Regions from separate parts of the Dactylosporangium thailandense genome, predicted to be linked through region 1. Evidence: riboswitches for the same ligand, from Rfam matches in the RefSeq annotation. Region 1 holds a riboswitch; each other region holds the start of a gene.

Evidence for each region. A riboswitch is a leader RNA that binds a small molecule or an ion and turns the genes downstream of it on or off. The one in region 1 is predicted to bind cyclic di-AMP.
Region 2: linked by a shared signal. The riboswitch ahead of AC6JBM_RS02590 (C40 family peptidase) and the one ahead of AC6JBM_RS22600 (hypothetical protein) in region 1 are both predicted to bind cyclic di-AMP.
Region 3: linked by a shared signal. The riboswitch ahead of AC6JBM_RS50980 (hypothetical protein) and the one ahead of AC6JBM_RS22600 (hypothetical protein) in region 1 are both predicted to bind cyclic di-AMP.
Region 4: linked by a shared signal. The riboswitch ahead of AC6JBM_RS45070 (coiled-coil domain-containing protein) and the one ahead of AC6JBM_RS22600 (hypothetical protein) in region 1 are both predicted to bind cyclic di-AMP.

Annotation. Positions count from the first base shown of each region.
Region 1 is NZ_AP029195.1:5,215,390-5,219,204, reverse strand. Features, by position in the region: gene AC6JBM_RS22615 (cytochrome c oxidase assembly protein) at 1-116, opposite strand, end outside; gene AC6JBM_RS22610 (DUF2243 domain-containing protein) at 113-616, opposite strand; gene AC6JBM_RS22605 (hemerythrin domain-containing protein) at 701-1,255, opposite strand; gene AC6JBM_RS22600 (hypothetical protein) at 1,329-2,141, opposite strand; cyclic di-AMP (ydaO/yuaA leader) riboswitch at 2,424-2,567, opposite strand; gene AC6JBM_RS22595 (glycerol-3-phosphate dehydrogenase/oxidase) at 2,739-3,815, opposite strand, start outside.
Region 2 is NZ_AP029195.1:617,846-621,660, reverse strand. Features, by position in the region: gene AC6JBM_RS02595 (HEAT repeat domain-containing protein) at 1-1,234, opposite strand, end outside; gene AC6JBM_RS02590 (C40 family peptidase) at 1,287-2,285, opposite strand; cyclic di-AMP (ydaO/yuaA leader) riboswitch at 2,293-2,437, opposite strand; gene AC6JBM_RS02585 (hypothetical protein) at 2,664-3,158, opposite strand; gene AC6JBM_RS02580 (alpha/beta fold hydrolase) at 3,449-3,815, shown strand, end outside.
Region 3 is NZ_AP029195.1:11,350,305-11,354,119, forward strand. Features, by position in the region: gene AC6JBM_RS50970 (FAD-dependent monooxygenase) at 1-135, shown strand, start outside; gene AC6JBM_RS50975 (sensor domain-containing protein) at 216-1,760, shown strand; cyclic di-AMP (ydaO/yuaA leader) riboswitch at 1,834-1,973, shown strand; gene AC6JBM_RS50980 (hypothetical protein) at 2,210-2,860, shown strand; gene AC6JBM_RS50985 (hypothetical protein) at 2,866-3,780, opposite strand; gene AC6JBM_RS50990 (SigE family RNA polymerase sigma factor) at 3,777-3,815, opposite strand, start outside.
Region 4 is NZ_AP029195.1:10,118,552-10,122,366, reverse strand. Features, by position in the region: gene AC6JBM_RS45075 (glycoside hydrolase family 19 protein) at 240-1,355, opposite strand; cyclic di-AMP (ydaO/yuaA leader) riboswitch at 1,604-1,751, shown strand; gene AC6JBM_RS45070 (coiled-coil domain-containing protein) at 1,761-2,783, shown strand; gene AC6JBM_RS45065 (exopolyphosphatase) at 2,856-3,815, shown strand, end outside; gene AC6JBM_RS45060 (App1 family protein phosphatidate phosphatase) at 3,815-3,815, opposite strand, start outside.

The sequences.
Region 1 (3,815 bases):
GCCGAACGCCACCAGGGCCAAGAGCGGCGGCCGAGGCTCGCCATCGCGTCGTAGCCGACCGCGCCGGCGAGGACCAGGGCGGGCAGCAGGCCGACGGCGGGATGGGCGTGGCTCACCGGGCGCGGTCTCCCGGCCGGGCCGAGTGCTGCAGCAGCCAGCCGGCGACGACGAGGACGGCGCCGAGCGCGAGGAAGCCCAGGTCCCACCAGCGCTGGTCGGGGCCGCCGTGGACGTGGTGGATGCCCAGGATCTGATGGTCGATCGTGCCCTCGACGAGGTTGAAGCCGCCCCACCCGACCAGCATCCAGCCCCACAGGGTGCGCGAACCCCACACCCGCGCGCGCCCCGCCGTGATCCGGGAGTACAGCAGGGCCAGGCCGATCAGCACGGCCAGCCAGGTGCAGGTGTGGAACAGGCCGTCCCACAGCGTGTTCACCCGCAGGCCCGCGAGCGTGTCGGCCGGATACCTGGTGGTGCTGCTGAGCATGTGGTGCCACTGCAGCAGCTGGTGCAGCAGAATGCCGTCGACGAACCCGCCGAGGCCGGCGCCGAGCACGACGCCGGGTAGCACGATGCCGCGGTCCGCCCCGGTGGCGTCCGTCTGGGTACCCGTCATGGCGGCGGGAACTACCCACCGCCCGGCACCTGACACAACCGCCTCCGGGCCCGCACCGGTCGCGCCGGTGCGGGCCTTCGCGGGTCAGGTCCTGCGCAGAGCGTCCCGGATCTTGTCGAAGACGGCGATCGGGGGACCGGCGAGCAGGTTCACCGTCGCCGACTCACCCGCGGCCGGGTGCGGCCGGGTCGGCGCGACCGTCTCGGCGGCCTCGAACACCGAAGCCATCCGTCGCAGCTTGTCCGGCTCGACGGTGCGCCGCAGCTGCTCGAACTCCTCGGTCTCCTCGCTGGCGGCGTGCTCGCTGACGTCGGCCGCGAACGCGCCGAGCCGCTCGTCGAACTCCGGGTGGTCGACGCCCAGGTCGTACAGTTCCGACAGGACCTGCTTGGCCTCGGACTCCTCGCGGAGCCGGGCGTCGACGACCTGATCGCCGCGGTCACCCAGTGCCCGGCGGGCCTCCGGGTGCACGATCTGCTCCTCGGCGCTCTCGTGCACGGCGAGCAGCCGGACCAGGTCGAAGAACAGCGTCCGCTTCTGGTCGCCCTGCGCGCTGGCGACCCGGTTGAACAGGGCCTTGATCTCGAGGTGCTGGTTCATCAGGACGTCGACGACGTCCTGATGCTGAGTCTGGGTCACGCGCCACCTCCTTCGTCTCCGCAGCCGACTACCCGCGGCCCCGGCCGCCTAACAACCCCGGGACGCGGGCGGATCACGGCACGGCGGTGACGATCTGCTCGGCGAGCGACTGCCACTGGGCGTAGGCGTCCGGGAACGCCGACACCTGGACCGTCTGCGCCGCGACGGTGACCGCCATCTGCTGCCAGCCGGAGACGTCCATGAGCGCGTTGTAGAAGCGGCGCGCGGACTCCGCCGGGTTCATCAGCTCCGTGACGGTGCCCCAGTTCGGCCGCTGCTGGAACAGCCCGACGGAGTCGTGGTCGCTGCCCACGCCCTCGTTGGGCAGGTTGAGCGACTCGGGAACGTTGGAGTTGGCGAGGTTGTGCAGGTGGCTCTCCTGCAGCGCGGTGGAGATGGCCACGACGAACGCGCGGCTGGGCAGGCCCATCTGCTGTCCGGTGCGGATGATCGTCACGGCGTTGTTCATCTCGGCCTGGGTCAGCTCGCCGACCGCGGCGATGACCGCCGGCGTCGGCGCGGCGGTCGTCGGCGCGGCGGTGGCCGTGCTCGGCGGCTGTGCCGTGGTGCCCGCCGTCGACGGCTTCGCCGGGGCGCTGGCCGCCGCCGACGGTTGCCGGCTGGGCGTGTCGCCGGTGCGCGCCTCGCCGCGGGATGCGCGGTTCTCGGCGTCGGCCGCCCGGTCGTCGGCGCGCTGGGTCGCCGACTCGTTCTGCGCCACGGCCAGCGCGCTTGGGCCGTGTGAGTTGAACAACAGCAGCGCGCCGATGACGGCGAACGCTACGACGGCGGCCGCCGAGTACAGGGCGATGCCCCGCCGGGCCGGGAGGCGCCGGCCGGACGGTTCCTGCCGCCGGTGCCGCCCGGTGGTCTCATCGGCCGGCACGGGCGCACCTCGGCCGGAGTGAACGGTGCGGATTGTCGGGATGGTTGGGTTTGTTCGAGTGCTGCACGGGAAACCTCGACAGGGTTCGACTCCGGGCCGGGGGTCCGGTGCGGAGCAAGGGAATGCGCAATCGACCGTCCACTCGGGACAGTGGCGGTCGGGGCGTTGTGGTGGGGGCGGGGTCCGGGGCCGGAGGGTCAGCCGATGCGGCGATCCGGGCGCGCCGGCGGGTCCGCTGGGCGATGGGCCGAGGTATGGCTCCGCGAGAGGGCGTGCATGTACTGCTCCTTCCGGTGCCGCCTACCGGGTTAGCTGACGGATTCGGGCGGGAGGATCGCCCTACCGCGCGGCGCGTGGCCACACGGATTCACCCCAGTGATGCTTGGGTCCCCGGCTCGTCCGAGCACGACTCGGCGGGCCGCCGCGCCGTCACCGGAACGGTGACGATCACTCGCGGCGAGCCTCATGACCATAGCGGCTTCTCAAGCGCAGGTGAACCCCTCGATTGGAACTGCCGAGATGCGGCGTGCACCCCGGCCACCTGCGACTTTGCTCAGGAAACGGCGCCAATCGAAGGGAAGTCCATCGATGTGTGCGTCAGGCGGCGTGCACCACCGGCACCACATCGGGGGCCTCGCGGCGGATCCGCTCGGCGGCGCGGTCGTCGGGCTGGGTCTGGGAGGCCCGCTCCGCCTCCACGCGCAGCCGGTAGCTGTCCACCTCGCGATCGACCTGCTCGGCGGTCCAGCCCAGCGCGTCGGCCATCAGCATGGCCACCGGGCGGACCGCCGTCATACCCCGGTCGAACGTCTCGATCGAGATGCGCGTGCGGCGGGTGAGCACGTCTTCGACGTGCCGGGCGCCCTCGGCCAGCACGGCGTAGCGCACCTCCGCCATCAGGTAGTCGTCGGCGCCGGGCACCGGCCGCGCCAGGTGCGGGTCGGCGGCGAGCAGTTCCAGCACCTCGGGGACGAGGCTGCCGTAGCGGCCGAGGAGGTGCTCGATCCGGGCGACGTGCAGGCCGCTGCCGGTCGCGAGCGCGGCGCGCTGGTTCCACAGGGCCGCGAAGCCGTCCGCGCCGACGAGCGGGGTCTGGTCGGTGCACGACGGGGGTACCGCCCTGTCCAGCCCGTGCACCGCGGCGTCCACGGCATCGGCGGCCATCACGCGGTACGTGGTGTACTTGCCGCCCGCGACCGCGACGAGCCCGGGCACCGGCGTGACGACGAGGTGCTCGCGGGACAGCTTGGAGGTGGGCTCCGACTCCCCGGCCAGCAGCGGGCGCAGGCCGGCGTAGACGCCCTCGACGTCGTCGTGGCGCAGCGGCGTGGCGAGGACCTGGTTGATCTCGCCCAGCAGGTAGTCGATGTCCGTGCGGGTCGCGGCCGGATGCGCCTTGTCCAGGGTCCAGTCGGTGTCGGTGGTGCCGACGATCCAGTGCCGGCCCCACGGGATGACGAACAGCACGCTCGTCGCGGTGCGCAGGATCATGCCGGTGGAGGAGCGGATCCGGTCGCGGGGCACGACCAGGTGGATGCCCTTGGAGGCGCGGACGTGGAACTGGCCGCGCTCGCCGATCATCGCCTGGGTGTCGTCGGTCCAGGCCCCGGTCGCGTTGACGACCTGCCGCGCGCGCACCTCGAACTCGCGGTCGTGCTCCAGGTCGCGCACCCG
Region 2 (3,815 bases), 4.6 Mb from region 1:
AGGCGAGCATCGGCACCGCGCGGGGGTCGCCGAGCCGGGCGAGCGAGGCGAGGAGGCGCCCGACGGTGGGCGGCTCGGTCGGCCACTCGACGATCCAGGGCGGCACGGCGCGGCGCTCGGTGCTGTGGGGCGCGCGGCGCTCGGCGGACCCGAGCACCTCGGCGAGCGTGCCGGCGACCGGCGCGGCGAAGCGGCCGAGGTCCGCCAGGATGCCCGCGGCCCGCGGCCCGGCCACCGGCTCCCCCGTCAGGGCGAGGTCCGCGATGCGCCGCAGGATGTGGGTGTACTGCCCGCGCCAGCCGTGCACCAGGTTGCTCGCGGGATAGAGCGCGTCGAGCCGCCACTCGGCATCGGCCGAGCGCAGGCCGGCGAGGAGCACCGTGATCCGGCTGTCCACCCGGTCGCCGTAGGCGTCGCTGACCGCGCGCACGAGCGCGTCCATCTGCGGGTGCCCGCGCCCGGCGCCGAGGTGCTCGCGCAGCTCGCGGACCGTGCCGATGAGCGTGCCGGTCCGGAAGCCGGCCGGGGTCGCGGGCGCGGGCGGCACCGAGTACCCGGCGGCGATGAGCGCGACGGCCGTCTCCGCGGGGGCCGGCACCCCGAGGCGGGCCAGGGCGGCGAGCGCGCCGAGGCGCAGGCCCGCGTCGGGCTCGGCGGTCGTCAGGCCCTCGAGCCAGGCGATCGCGGCCGGGTCGGTGGTGGCGAGCCCGGCGACGGCGGTGACGATCGCCCGGCGCACCAGCGGGTCGGGCTCGGCGTCGGCGTGCCGGCGGAGCAGGTCGACCGTGGCTTCGGGGGCTTCGGCGGAGATCGCGCGCACGAGCGGTACGACTGCCGCCCGCACTTGCGCGTCGGCGTCGTGGAGCAGCGCGAGGAAGCGGGGGCGGTCGGCGGCGAGGGTGGCGTTGGCCGTCCGCGTCCGCCCGGCGAGCGGCTGGTCCCACGTCGCGCCGCCGACGCTCGCCAGCAGCTCGACGGCCGCGGCCCGGCCGGGCAGCCCCGGCGTGGTGGCGATCCGGGTGAGGAACGGCAGCGTCTCGAGGGTGCAGCGGTAGACGTCGCCCTGGTGGTGCACGACCCCGTAGAACTGGTCGAGCGCCACCTCGCGCACGGCCGGGTCGGGGTCGACGAGATCGCGCAGGATCGCCGGGACGCCCGCGGCGGAGCCGTAGGCGTGCCGCAGCCGCTTCCACGCGACGGCATCGAGCCCGGCGAACACGCCAACGTCGCCCATGGGCGGCGATCCTACGACGTGTCCGGCCGGGCTCGGGTCCCGCCTTGTGGGGTTACACGCGGCCGTAGCCGTAGAGCGAGTCGATGTCGATCGGGGCGACCTTCACCACGGTGCGGCTGTTGGGGGCGTGGATGATCTGGTTGTTGCCGATGTAGATGCCCACGTGCCCGAGGCCGTTGTAGAAGACCAGGTCACCGGGGGCGAGCTGGCTCCGCGAGATGTGCTTGACCTTGCCCCACTGCTGCGCGGCGTTGTGCGGCAAGGTGACGCCCGCCGCCTTCCACGCCATCATGGTCAGGCCCGAGCAGTCGAACGTGTCCGGGCCGGCGGCGCCGAAGACGTACTTCTTGCCGAGCTGGGCCCACGCGTAGCTGACCGCCTTGCCCGCCGAGCCGGAGACGGCCGGCGGCGGTCCCGGGTTCGTGGTCGGGTTGGCGGTCTTCACCGGGGTCTTCGCCTTCGCCGCCGCGGCGGCCGCGGCCGCGTCGGCCTTGCGCTGCATCTCGTCGAGCTTGGCGATGTTGCCCTCGATCTGCTTGCGCCGCGCCTCGAGGTCGGCCTTCTGCCGGCTCTGGGCCGCGAGGGTCTCGTTGAGGCGCTGCTTCTCGGCGTCGACGCCGGCCTTGGCCGAGGCGTACTTGGCGAGGTCGGCCTGCTGGTTGCGGGAGATCTGCTGCAGCGTGCCGACGCGGTCGAAGAAGCCGTCCGACGACGTGGCGCCCAGCATCAGTGACCAGGAGCTCAGGTTGCCGCCGGACTTGTAGGCGTTGACGGCGATCTGGTCGGCGGTGGCACGGGCGGCGTCCATGCTCGCCTCGAGCGGCTGGAGGTCGGTCTCGCGCTGCTTGATCGCGGCCTGGGTGGCCTCGAGGTCGCCGTTGATCTTGTTGTAGTCCTCGACGATGTGCTCGAGCTCCGCGTTGCCCTTGTCGATCTGGGCCTGGAGCTCGTCGTGCGTCGGGTCGGCATGTGCAGCACACGCCGGCGCGACCATCGCCGCGACCGCCACTCCGATGAGTAACGAGCGCAGCGCCGTCCGTCGGATGAACACGGCAAGCGTCCTTCTTCGCATCCGCCTACCGGGTTAGCTGACGGGTTCGGGCGAGAAGAAGGTTCGCCCTACCACGACCGTGACGGTCGCGGATTCACCCCTGGGGCTAGCCCCGGGTGGGTCCCCGGCTCACGCGCCGGCGCCTGTTGCCAGGGCCGTCGTGCGACTCGGCGGAGCCTGCCCGGGCCGCCCTTGGTGAGCGGCTGTGACCTGGCAGGCCGCACCAAACGTATCGGCGAGGTGTCGGCGGCGGAACCGCCCTAAGCAACACTTAACGTGGACTCAAAGATCACGTTGCGTCGATGGAATCCGTTATCGCCCGATTGCTCCCGATCGCGTCCCGTCGCACATGGTAGGACGGCGCGACATCGTCGCCGGCTAGCGGTTCCCTCCGGACTGGCGGCTGCTGATGTACGCCTCGATCTCCTCCTCGGTCGGCTCGGCGAAGTACTCGTAGGGCGCGACGGACACCCCCTCGACCACCTGGCGCGGGTCGTCCTCGGCCGCGTCCGGGTCCAGATCGCGCGCCCAGCGCGAGCCCATCGAGAAGACGGCGAAGCCCGGCTCGAACCGGTAGCCGATGTCCGTCTCCTCGTACTCGTAGCCCTTCGCCGCCAGGTCCGCGACCACGTCGTCCATGAACCGGGACGTCAGCTGCACGCCGTCGAAGAACACCTCCTCACCGCCATCGGCGAGCTCGACGAGCTCGACCGTCTCGTCGCCGGTGTAGGTCAGCACGAGCATCGGGCTCGTCTCGTACACGGCCCGGCTGCTCCGGCCGGGATGGACGGGCGGCCCGATCCGGCTCTCGACCACGTCGCGGTGCTCGCCGACCTTCACCAGGGCCACGCCCTCGCCCGGAAGAATCTCCATGCCGCGCATGATGCCACGGCCGCGCGACAGCGTCGCCACCGTCGTCGCGCGGGCCGGCGACACTCCGAAGTGGACACTCGGGCGAGCCCGGCGACCGGCGTGTCCTGTGTAGACAGCGGCGCCGGCGTTCAGGCGAACGGGTGTACCCGGATCGCCCCGCAGCGGATCGGCCGGCGGGCGCGAGCAGCCGAAATGCGCACAGGAAGGCCGGATCCGACCGGCCCGCCTGCGGCCATGAGGCCATGTAGGCCCTTGTTCGTACACGCCGGGCACGAGTAACGTCACGCGCCGTGAGCGCAGTGCAGCGTAACAACGTCAGGCTCCTTGGCCCCGAGGACGCCCCGGCCGTCGTCTTCGCGCACGGCTTCGGCTGCGATCAGAACATGTGGCGGTTCGTCGCGCCGCGGTTCGCCGGCGATCATCGCGTCGTGCTGTTCGATCACGTCGGGGCCGGGAACTCCGACCTCGGCGCCTACGACGCCCGGCGGTATGCGTCGCTCGGCGCCTACGCCGACGACTTGCTCGAGATTCTCCGCGAGCTCGACCTGCGCGGGGTCGTGTTCGTCGGGCACTCGGTCGCCGCGATGATCGGGCTGCTCGCGGCGAACGCCGAGCCGGACCGGTTCGCCAAGCTCGTGCTCGTCGGACCCTCCCCGC
Region 3 (3,815 bases), 6.1 Mb from region 1:
CTGGCCGTGAAGCTGCGGCACCTGAGCATCCGCATGCTGCCGTACCTGCCGGGCAACGGCCTGATGATCGCCGCGATGACCCGCGAGGCCCGGCGCGCCGCGGGGGCACTGCGACTGCCCGCGGCAATCTCGTGACGCCGAAGGGGTTTACTTCAGATCCGGTTTGATGCGTCGATGTAAGGGTGCAGGGTCGGCCGGACGCGGGTAGGCGAGCGATGCGTGATCGAGACGCGGCGATGGACGCGATCCGCTCGGTGTACCGCATCACGGGCCGCATCAACACCGGCACCACGCTGGCCGAGACCCTGCAGCTCATCGTGGACGCCGTCGTCGACGGGACCGGGTTCGCCGTCGCCGTGGTCAACTACCTGCACCCGGAGGGCGAGTACGAGGCGATCGCGCTGGCCGGCTCGGAGGAGGCGCGCGCGACGCTGCTCGGGACGCGGTACCCGGCGGCGGAGCTCGACGAGTACCTCGGGCGCACGGAGGCGTGGGGGCAGCTGCGGTACCTCCCGCACGAGCGGCACAGCGATCACATCCACTCCTGGGTGCCCGACGCCGTGCCCGGCTGCGAGGACGTGCCCGAGGCGGAGCGCTGGCACCCGCTCGACGCCCTGTTCGCCCCGCTGCGGGCGCCCGACGGCGAGCTGGTCGGCATCCTCGGCGTCGACCTGCCCACCGACGGCCGCCGGCCCGGGCCGCTGCAGCGTGAGCTGCTGGAGATGCTCGCCGCGCAGGCCGGCATCGCGATCAACAACGCCAATCTGGTCGAGGCCCTGCAGCGGGAGCGCCGTCACCTCGCCGCCAGTGAGGAGGCCTTCCGGCTGGCCTTCACGGGTGCTGGTACGGGCATGTGCATGCTCGGCCTCGCCGGCGCCACCCAGGCCCGGATGACCCGCGTCAACCCCGCCCTGTGCGAGCTGCTCGGCCGCACCGAGGCGGAGCTGCTCGAGCTGCGCATCGCCGACCTCATGCACCCGGACGACCTCGACCTGGCCCGGCTCGCCTTCGCCGCCGCGACCACGGGCAAGGGCACCCAGGTGCGCGACTACGAGATCCGCTGCGTGCGCGGCGACGGCACGGTGATCTGGGTCGCCGCGACGCTGTCCATCGTGGCCGGGCCGCCCGCCTTCGGCATCCTGCAGGTCCAGGACATCACCGAGCGCAAGGCGGCCGAGGCCGACCTGGTGCGCCGGGCGTCCCGGGACCCGCTCACGGGCCTGGCCAACCGCGACGCGCTGGCCGCACCGCTCGCCGCCGCGGTCCGCCGGGCCCGGTCCGGACACGGTGTCGGGGCGCTGCTCTTCTGCGACCTCGACGACTTCAAGACGGTCAACGACACGCTCGGTCACGACGCCGGGGACGCGGTGCTCGTCGCCGTGGCCCAGCGGCTGTGCGCGCTCGTCCGGCCCGGCGACACCGTGGCCCGCCTCGGCGGCGACGAGTTCGTGGTGCTCGCCACCGACCTGCCCGGCACCGACGCGGCCGGCCTGGCCGCGCTCGTCGACCGGGTCGAGCGGGCCGTCTCGGCGCCGGTGGTGCACGACGGGCACGTGTTGCGGGTGCGGGTCAGCGTCGGGGCGGCCGTGATCGATGACACGGTGCTCGATGCCGGGGCCGCCCTGCGCCTGGCGGATCGGGCGATGTACCAGGTCAAGGGCGCTCGGCACGGGCGCGGGATGACCGATCGTGTGACAGCGCACGGTGAGCGTTCCGGTGCGCCGGGTGGGATCCCGTTGCTGTGGCTGGCCGAGTCCTGAAGTCCCCGTTACTGTCGGGTGGTCTGCCACGGGCGACGCGCTCCGAAATGCGGGGCCACCGGGCGGGCGCCGTCGAGTCGCGACGCTCACTTCGGCGTCGTGAGCCGGGGACCCATCGCAGTCCTTGGGGTGTATCCGTGACCGAGTCACGGTAGGGCGAATCCTCCCGTCCGAACCCGTCAGCTAACCCGGTAGGCGGCACCGGAAGGAGACCTTCTCGTGTTCGTCGACGCCCTGTGTCGTCTTTCCCTCGGACGGGTGATCGCCAGGACCTGACCTGGCCCGTGTCCACCCGCTGACCGTTCGTCTCGCCGCCGCGCGATCCCTTTCGCACCACGGGATCGTGCCGATGGCGCGCGCCCGCATCCGTCTGAGGAATGATCTTGCTGAAACCTTTACCGCGCCAATTCCAGGCGCGTCATCGCCGATCACTGCTGACCGTCAAGCCCGTGGCCGTGTCCGCGGTCGTCCTGTCCGCCACCCTGCTCGCGTCCGGCTCGGCCGGCCACTCCGCCTCCGCCGGCGCGCCACGCCCGCCGGTCGCCGCGCCCGCCGCGCCCGCGCCGCTGTACACCGAGGACGCCTCGCTCGTGCTGTCCCAGCTCGACGGGCAGGCCGCACTCTCCGACGCGCCCGCGCCGGTCCCCCCGCCCCCGCCCGCCCTGCCGCGGCCGGTCGCCGGGCTGAACCAGACCCAGATGAACAACGCGGCCGCGATCGTCCGGCAGGGCCGCGCCCAGGGCGTGCCCGAGAAGGGGCTCGTCGTGGCGGTCGCCACCGCGATGCAGGAGAGCGACCTCTACAACGTCGCCAGCCCGGCCGTCCCGTCCTCGATGAAGCTGCCGCACGACGCCGTCTCGACCGACCACGACTCGGTCGGGCTGTTCCAGCAGCGCGCGAGCCAGGGTTGGGGCAGCGTGCCCGAGCTCATGGACCCGGCGCACTCGGCCGCGCTGTTCTACTCGGCGCTCGCCCGGGTGTCGGGCTGGCAGAGCATGAGCGTCACGGCCGCGGCCCAGGCGGTGCAGCGCTCCGCGTACCCGGGGGCGTACCAGAAGCACGCCGGCCGGGCCGCGGAGGTCGTCGCCGCGATCGCCTGAGTCGCTCAGCGAACGGGATCGATGGTCCACTCGTCCTCGTGGTCGGCCAGGTGTACCGTGCCGACGGTTCCGCCCGGCGTCAACGTGACCTCGATGCCGGGCCGGGGCCGGCCCTCGGGCGGCGGCACGTACGCGTAGCGGTTGAGGACCAGCACCGTGGCCCACCGCTGCCGGGTGCGGTCGAAGACCCGGTCCATGCCGATCAGCGCCACGCCGGCCGGCGTGTCCGTGACGTATCCCGGCACGGGCACCGGCCGGCGCGCGTTCGTGGCGAGCTGTTCGGCGACGTGGCGCCACACGGCCCGGTCCTGCGCCGCCGAGCCGGGCGTGATCCCCTCCACGCTGGCGTACGCGTCCGGCGCCCACTGCCACAGCAGCCCGCTGCGCTCGGGGTGGGCCTGTTCGCTGTACCACTGCGCCGGACGCCCGCCGAGGGAGTCCGCGGGGTCGAGGAGCATCGCCGGCTCGTCCGCCTTCGTGGCCGGGTCGAGGAAGCGCGGCACGAACCCGGGCGCGTAGAGCGAGATCGTGAAGTCGGTGGTCGCGGGCTGGTCGGCGTACCGCTCGGACTGCCGCGCCGCCCACAGCGACGGGCTCGGGCCGGCCGCGACCCCGTCCGGCAACCAGCCCGGCCGCAGCCGCAGGACCAGCACCGGATCGAACCCGCCGACCCCGGCCCGGGTCGCGCCCGATGCGTCCGCCGCCCCGGGCACCGGCCCGCCCTCGGGCCGCCCCGGCAGCGTGACCGCCACCCCGGCGACCAGGGCGAGCACCGCAGCGGCCACCGCCCCGCCCGCGGCCGCGGCCCGCCGCCGGCGCCGCCGCCCCTCGGTCACCACCCGCCCCAGGTCGACGCGCGAGGCCGGGGCCTCGTCGCCGTCGCGCATGAGGACCCGCAGGCCCTCCTCCCAGTCGTTCACCGTGCCCTCCCCGCGTGCTCGGTGGTGTCCTCAAG
Region 4 (3,815 bases), 4.9 Mb from region 1:
CTCAATGCAACAGCGCCCGCAGGTAAATCCCGGTGCGATACGGCCTGCAGTTACCGCTACCGATGATTAAAAGTCCGCAGCTCTGCCATTGAGCTAGCAGCCCGCGCCCAACAGGGCACCCTGCCCGCCCCCTCGACTTCGCGCGCGTTTCCCGAGCAGCGCGCCCGGGGGCGGAAACGCCCGGCGGCGGCCTCCCACACCCCATGGGAGGGCCGCCGCCGGGTTCGGAGGGAGAAAGGTCAGCAGGACAGCGAGCCGGCCCCCGTGCCCGTGCCCAGGATCGACACGAAGCGCTGGTACGCCGCCACGCGGCTCTGGACCTGCGCCGGGTTGCGGCCGCCGCACTCCAGGCTGCCGTTGATGCTCCGGATCGTCTCGCCGAAGCCGGCGCCGTTGACCATCGCGTTGTGCGGGGTCATGGTGCCGGGGCCGCTCTGGGTGTTCCAGTACCAGAGGGCGGTCTTCCAGGCGACGGCGGAGTCGGTCTGCACGAGGTTCGGGTTGTGCAGCAGGTCGATGCCCAGCGCGTCGCCCGCGGCCTTGTAGTTGAAGTTCCACGACAGCTGGATCGGGCCGCGGCCGTAGTACGCCGACTGGCCGGCCGGGCAGCCGTAGGACTGGCTCGTGTCGCAGTAGTGCGAGTAGTTCGCGGTGTTCTGCTCCACGACGTACACCAGGCCGCCGGTCTCGTGGTTCACGTTGGCCAGGAACGCGGCCGCCTCCTGCTTGCGCACGGCATCCGAGCCGGTCTTCGCGAAGCCGGGATATGCCGACAGCGCCGCCACCAGGCCCGAGTAGGTGTAGAAGGAGTTCCGGCCCGGGAACATCTGGTTGAACTGGGCCTCGCTGACCACGAAGGAGCCGTTGGAGGGGGGCGGGGTCGTGCCGCCGCCACCGCCGCCGGTGCCCGAGCAGGTGTACGGGTCCCAGAACCAGGTGCTGATCACGGGGCTGTAGCCGGGGTTGTCGTGCTCGGCGATGTAGAACTTGCCGTCCGTGAACTTCACGATGTCGCCGGTCACGTAGTTGCGGCCCTGCACCCAGGCCGGGAAGCTGCAGCCGCCGGCCGAGCCGGTCTGGGGCGGGTTGGTCGTCGGCGTGCCGCCGCCGGCGCCGCACGAGCCCTGGTCCTGCCACACCCCGGTGGTCCCGGGTGGCGCCTCGTTCTGCGTCCACCACTTGGCGAGGTAGTTGTGGCCGTTGCGGGAGACCGTCGCGCCTCCGGTGTAGACCGCCGAGGACTGCCACGCGGGGCTGCACGACGCGGCCGAGGCGGGCAGCATGTTGAACACCGCGACCACCCCGCCCGCGATGGTCACCGCGGCGAGCATCGCCAGCAGGCGCACTCTCGACACCGTTGATCACTCCTTCTGAACCAGCCGATTGACCAGCCCATATGACCAGGCACTTCGGCTCGAAGGAGCGAACGTCATCTTTTTATGAAGAATATTTACGGTTGCCTTGAGGCCCGGCCGCGGCGAGTGATCTGCGTCACTTATCGCTGGTCATAAAGATCTCCGCACAAACGGTGCGGTGCGCAAAAGAAGCGCCCTGGGTACAGTGACCCACGGTCACGTCCAGCAGGCGCCGCCCCCGGCGCCGGGCGGGGCTGCCGCCCAATCGCCGCACGTGGCGAGCCGGGGACCCACCGTTACGTTGGGGTGAGTCCGCCCTTCCGATCGGAGGGGCGGTAGGGATCGTTCCGTCCCGAACCCGTCAGCTAACTCGGTCGGCGGCCGACGGAAGGAACAACGAACCAGATGTCATCGCGACATCCCTACCGGCGCATGATCGTCGCGCTGCTGGCGGCTCTGGTAGTCGGGGGGCTCGCCGCCACGCCCGCCGCGGCCGAGCCCGGCGGCGACACCGGCGACGAGGGGTCCAGCGCGAACCCGACCCTCGGGTCCGTGCTCGAGGACAGCACCCGCGCCTGGTCCGAGGCGAAGGAGAAGTTCGACGCCTCCGTCAAGCGGCAGGGCGAGCTCACCGCGCAGCTGCAGGCGACCGAGGCCCAGCTGGCCACGGTCCAGGAGCAGGTGGCCGCGATCGCCGTCGCGGCCTACCGCACCGGCCCGCTGACGACGTTCGCCGCGCTGATGGACGCCGGCACCCCGGACAGCTTCGCCGAGCGGGCCGACACCATCAACCAGATCGCCCACCACAACGACAACCTGCTGCACCAGCTCAAGGGGCTCAAGGAGAGCCAGGCCGCGCAGAAGAAGGCGCTCGAGGACGAGGTCGCCGCGCAGCAGCAGCAGGTGCAGACGATGGAGCAGAAGAAGAAGGACGCGGAGACCGCCCTGAAGCTGGCCGGCGGGCCGAGCAAGGGCTTCGTCACCGCGAACCTGCCGAGCGCCGACCCGGTGCCGCGCACGTCCAGCGGCGCGCTGCCGAAGGAGTCGTGCAGCGTCAATGACCCCACGACCACCGGCTGCATCACCCCGCGCATGCTCCACGCGATGCAGGAGGCGCAGAAGGACGGCTTCAAGCGGTTCGTCGCGTGCTTCCGCCCGAGCGGACCCTACGAGCACCCCAAGGGCCGGGCCTGCGACTTCTCGGTCCAGACGAAGAACGGATTCGGTGGCGTGGCCTCCGGTGACGACTACGTCTACGGCAGCACGCTGGCCGCGTACTTCGTGAAGAACGCGAACCAGCTCGGCGTCATGTACGTCATCTGGTTCAAGGAGATCTGGACCCCGGCCGTGGGCTGGCACCATTACAGCGGCGTCGCCGGCGATCCCTCCAGTGACCACACGAATCACGTGCACCTGTCGATCCTGTAATCCTCAGACGCGCGACCGGCCGGCCGATGGGGCAACCGTCGACCGGCCGTTTCCGTCGCAGGGGGAATAGCAGTGAAGTACCGTCTCGTGACCCGCAGCGACTTCGACGGACTGGTCTGCGCGGTCCTGCTGCGGCACCTCGACCTCATCGGCGACATCACGTTCGTGCACCCGAAGGACGTGCAGGACGGCGCGGTGGAGGTCGGGCCGACGGACATCCTCACCAACCTGCCGTACGCCCCCGGCGCCCACCTGGTCTTCGACCACCATCACTCCGAGACCCTGCGCGCCGCCAAACTCCACCATGGGCAGGCGACCAACCACATCATCGACGCGGATGCCCCGTCGGCGGCCCGGGTGATCTACGACCACTACGGCGGCGCCGAGCGCTTCCCGCACGTCTCCGACGAGCTCATGGTCGCCGTGGACCGGGCGGACTCCGCGCAGTACGACATCACCGAAATCCTGCAGCCGACCGGCTGGACGCTGCTGAACTTCCTGATGGACAGCCGCACCGGGCTGGGCCGCTTCCGCCAGTTCCGGATCTCCAACTACCAGCTCATGATGCAGCTCATCGACGCGTGCATCGACCACCAGGACGTCGAGGAGATCCTGGCCCTGCCGGACGTGGCCGAGCGGGCCGAGCTGTTCCGGGAGCAGCAGGACCTCTTCGTGGACCAGCTGCGCCGGGTGTCGCACGTGCACGGCGACGTGGTCGTGGTCGACCTGCGCGACGAGGAGACGATCTACGCCGGGAACCGCTTCATGGTGTACGCGCTGTTCCCCGTGGCCCGCGTCTCGATCCACGTCATCTGGGGCAAGCAGAAGCTCAACACGGTCTTCGCGGTCGGCAAGTCGATCCTGGACCGCACGTCCCCGACGGACATCGGGTCGGTCATGCTGCGGTACGGCGGCGGCGGCCACCTCGCCGCGGGCACCTGCCAGGTCCCGCACGACCAGTCCGAGCAGGTGCTGCACGACCTGATCGAGAAGGTCGGCGCGCCGATGAGCTCAACGGCGGCGAGAAAGCAC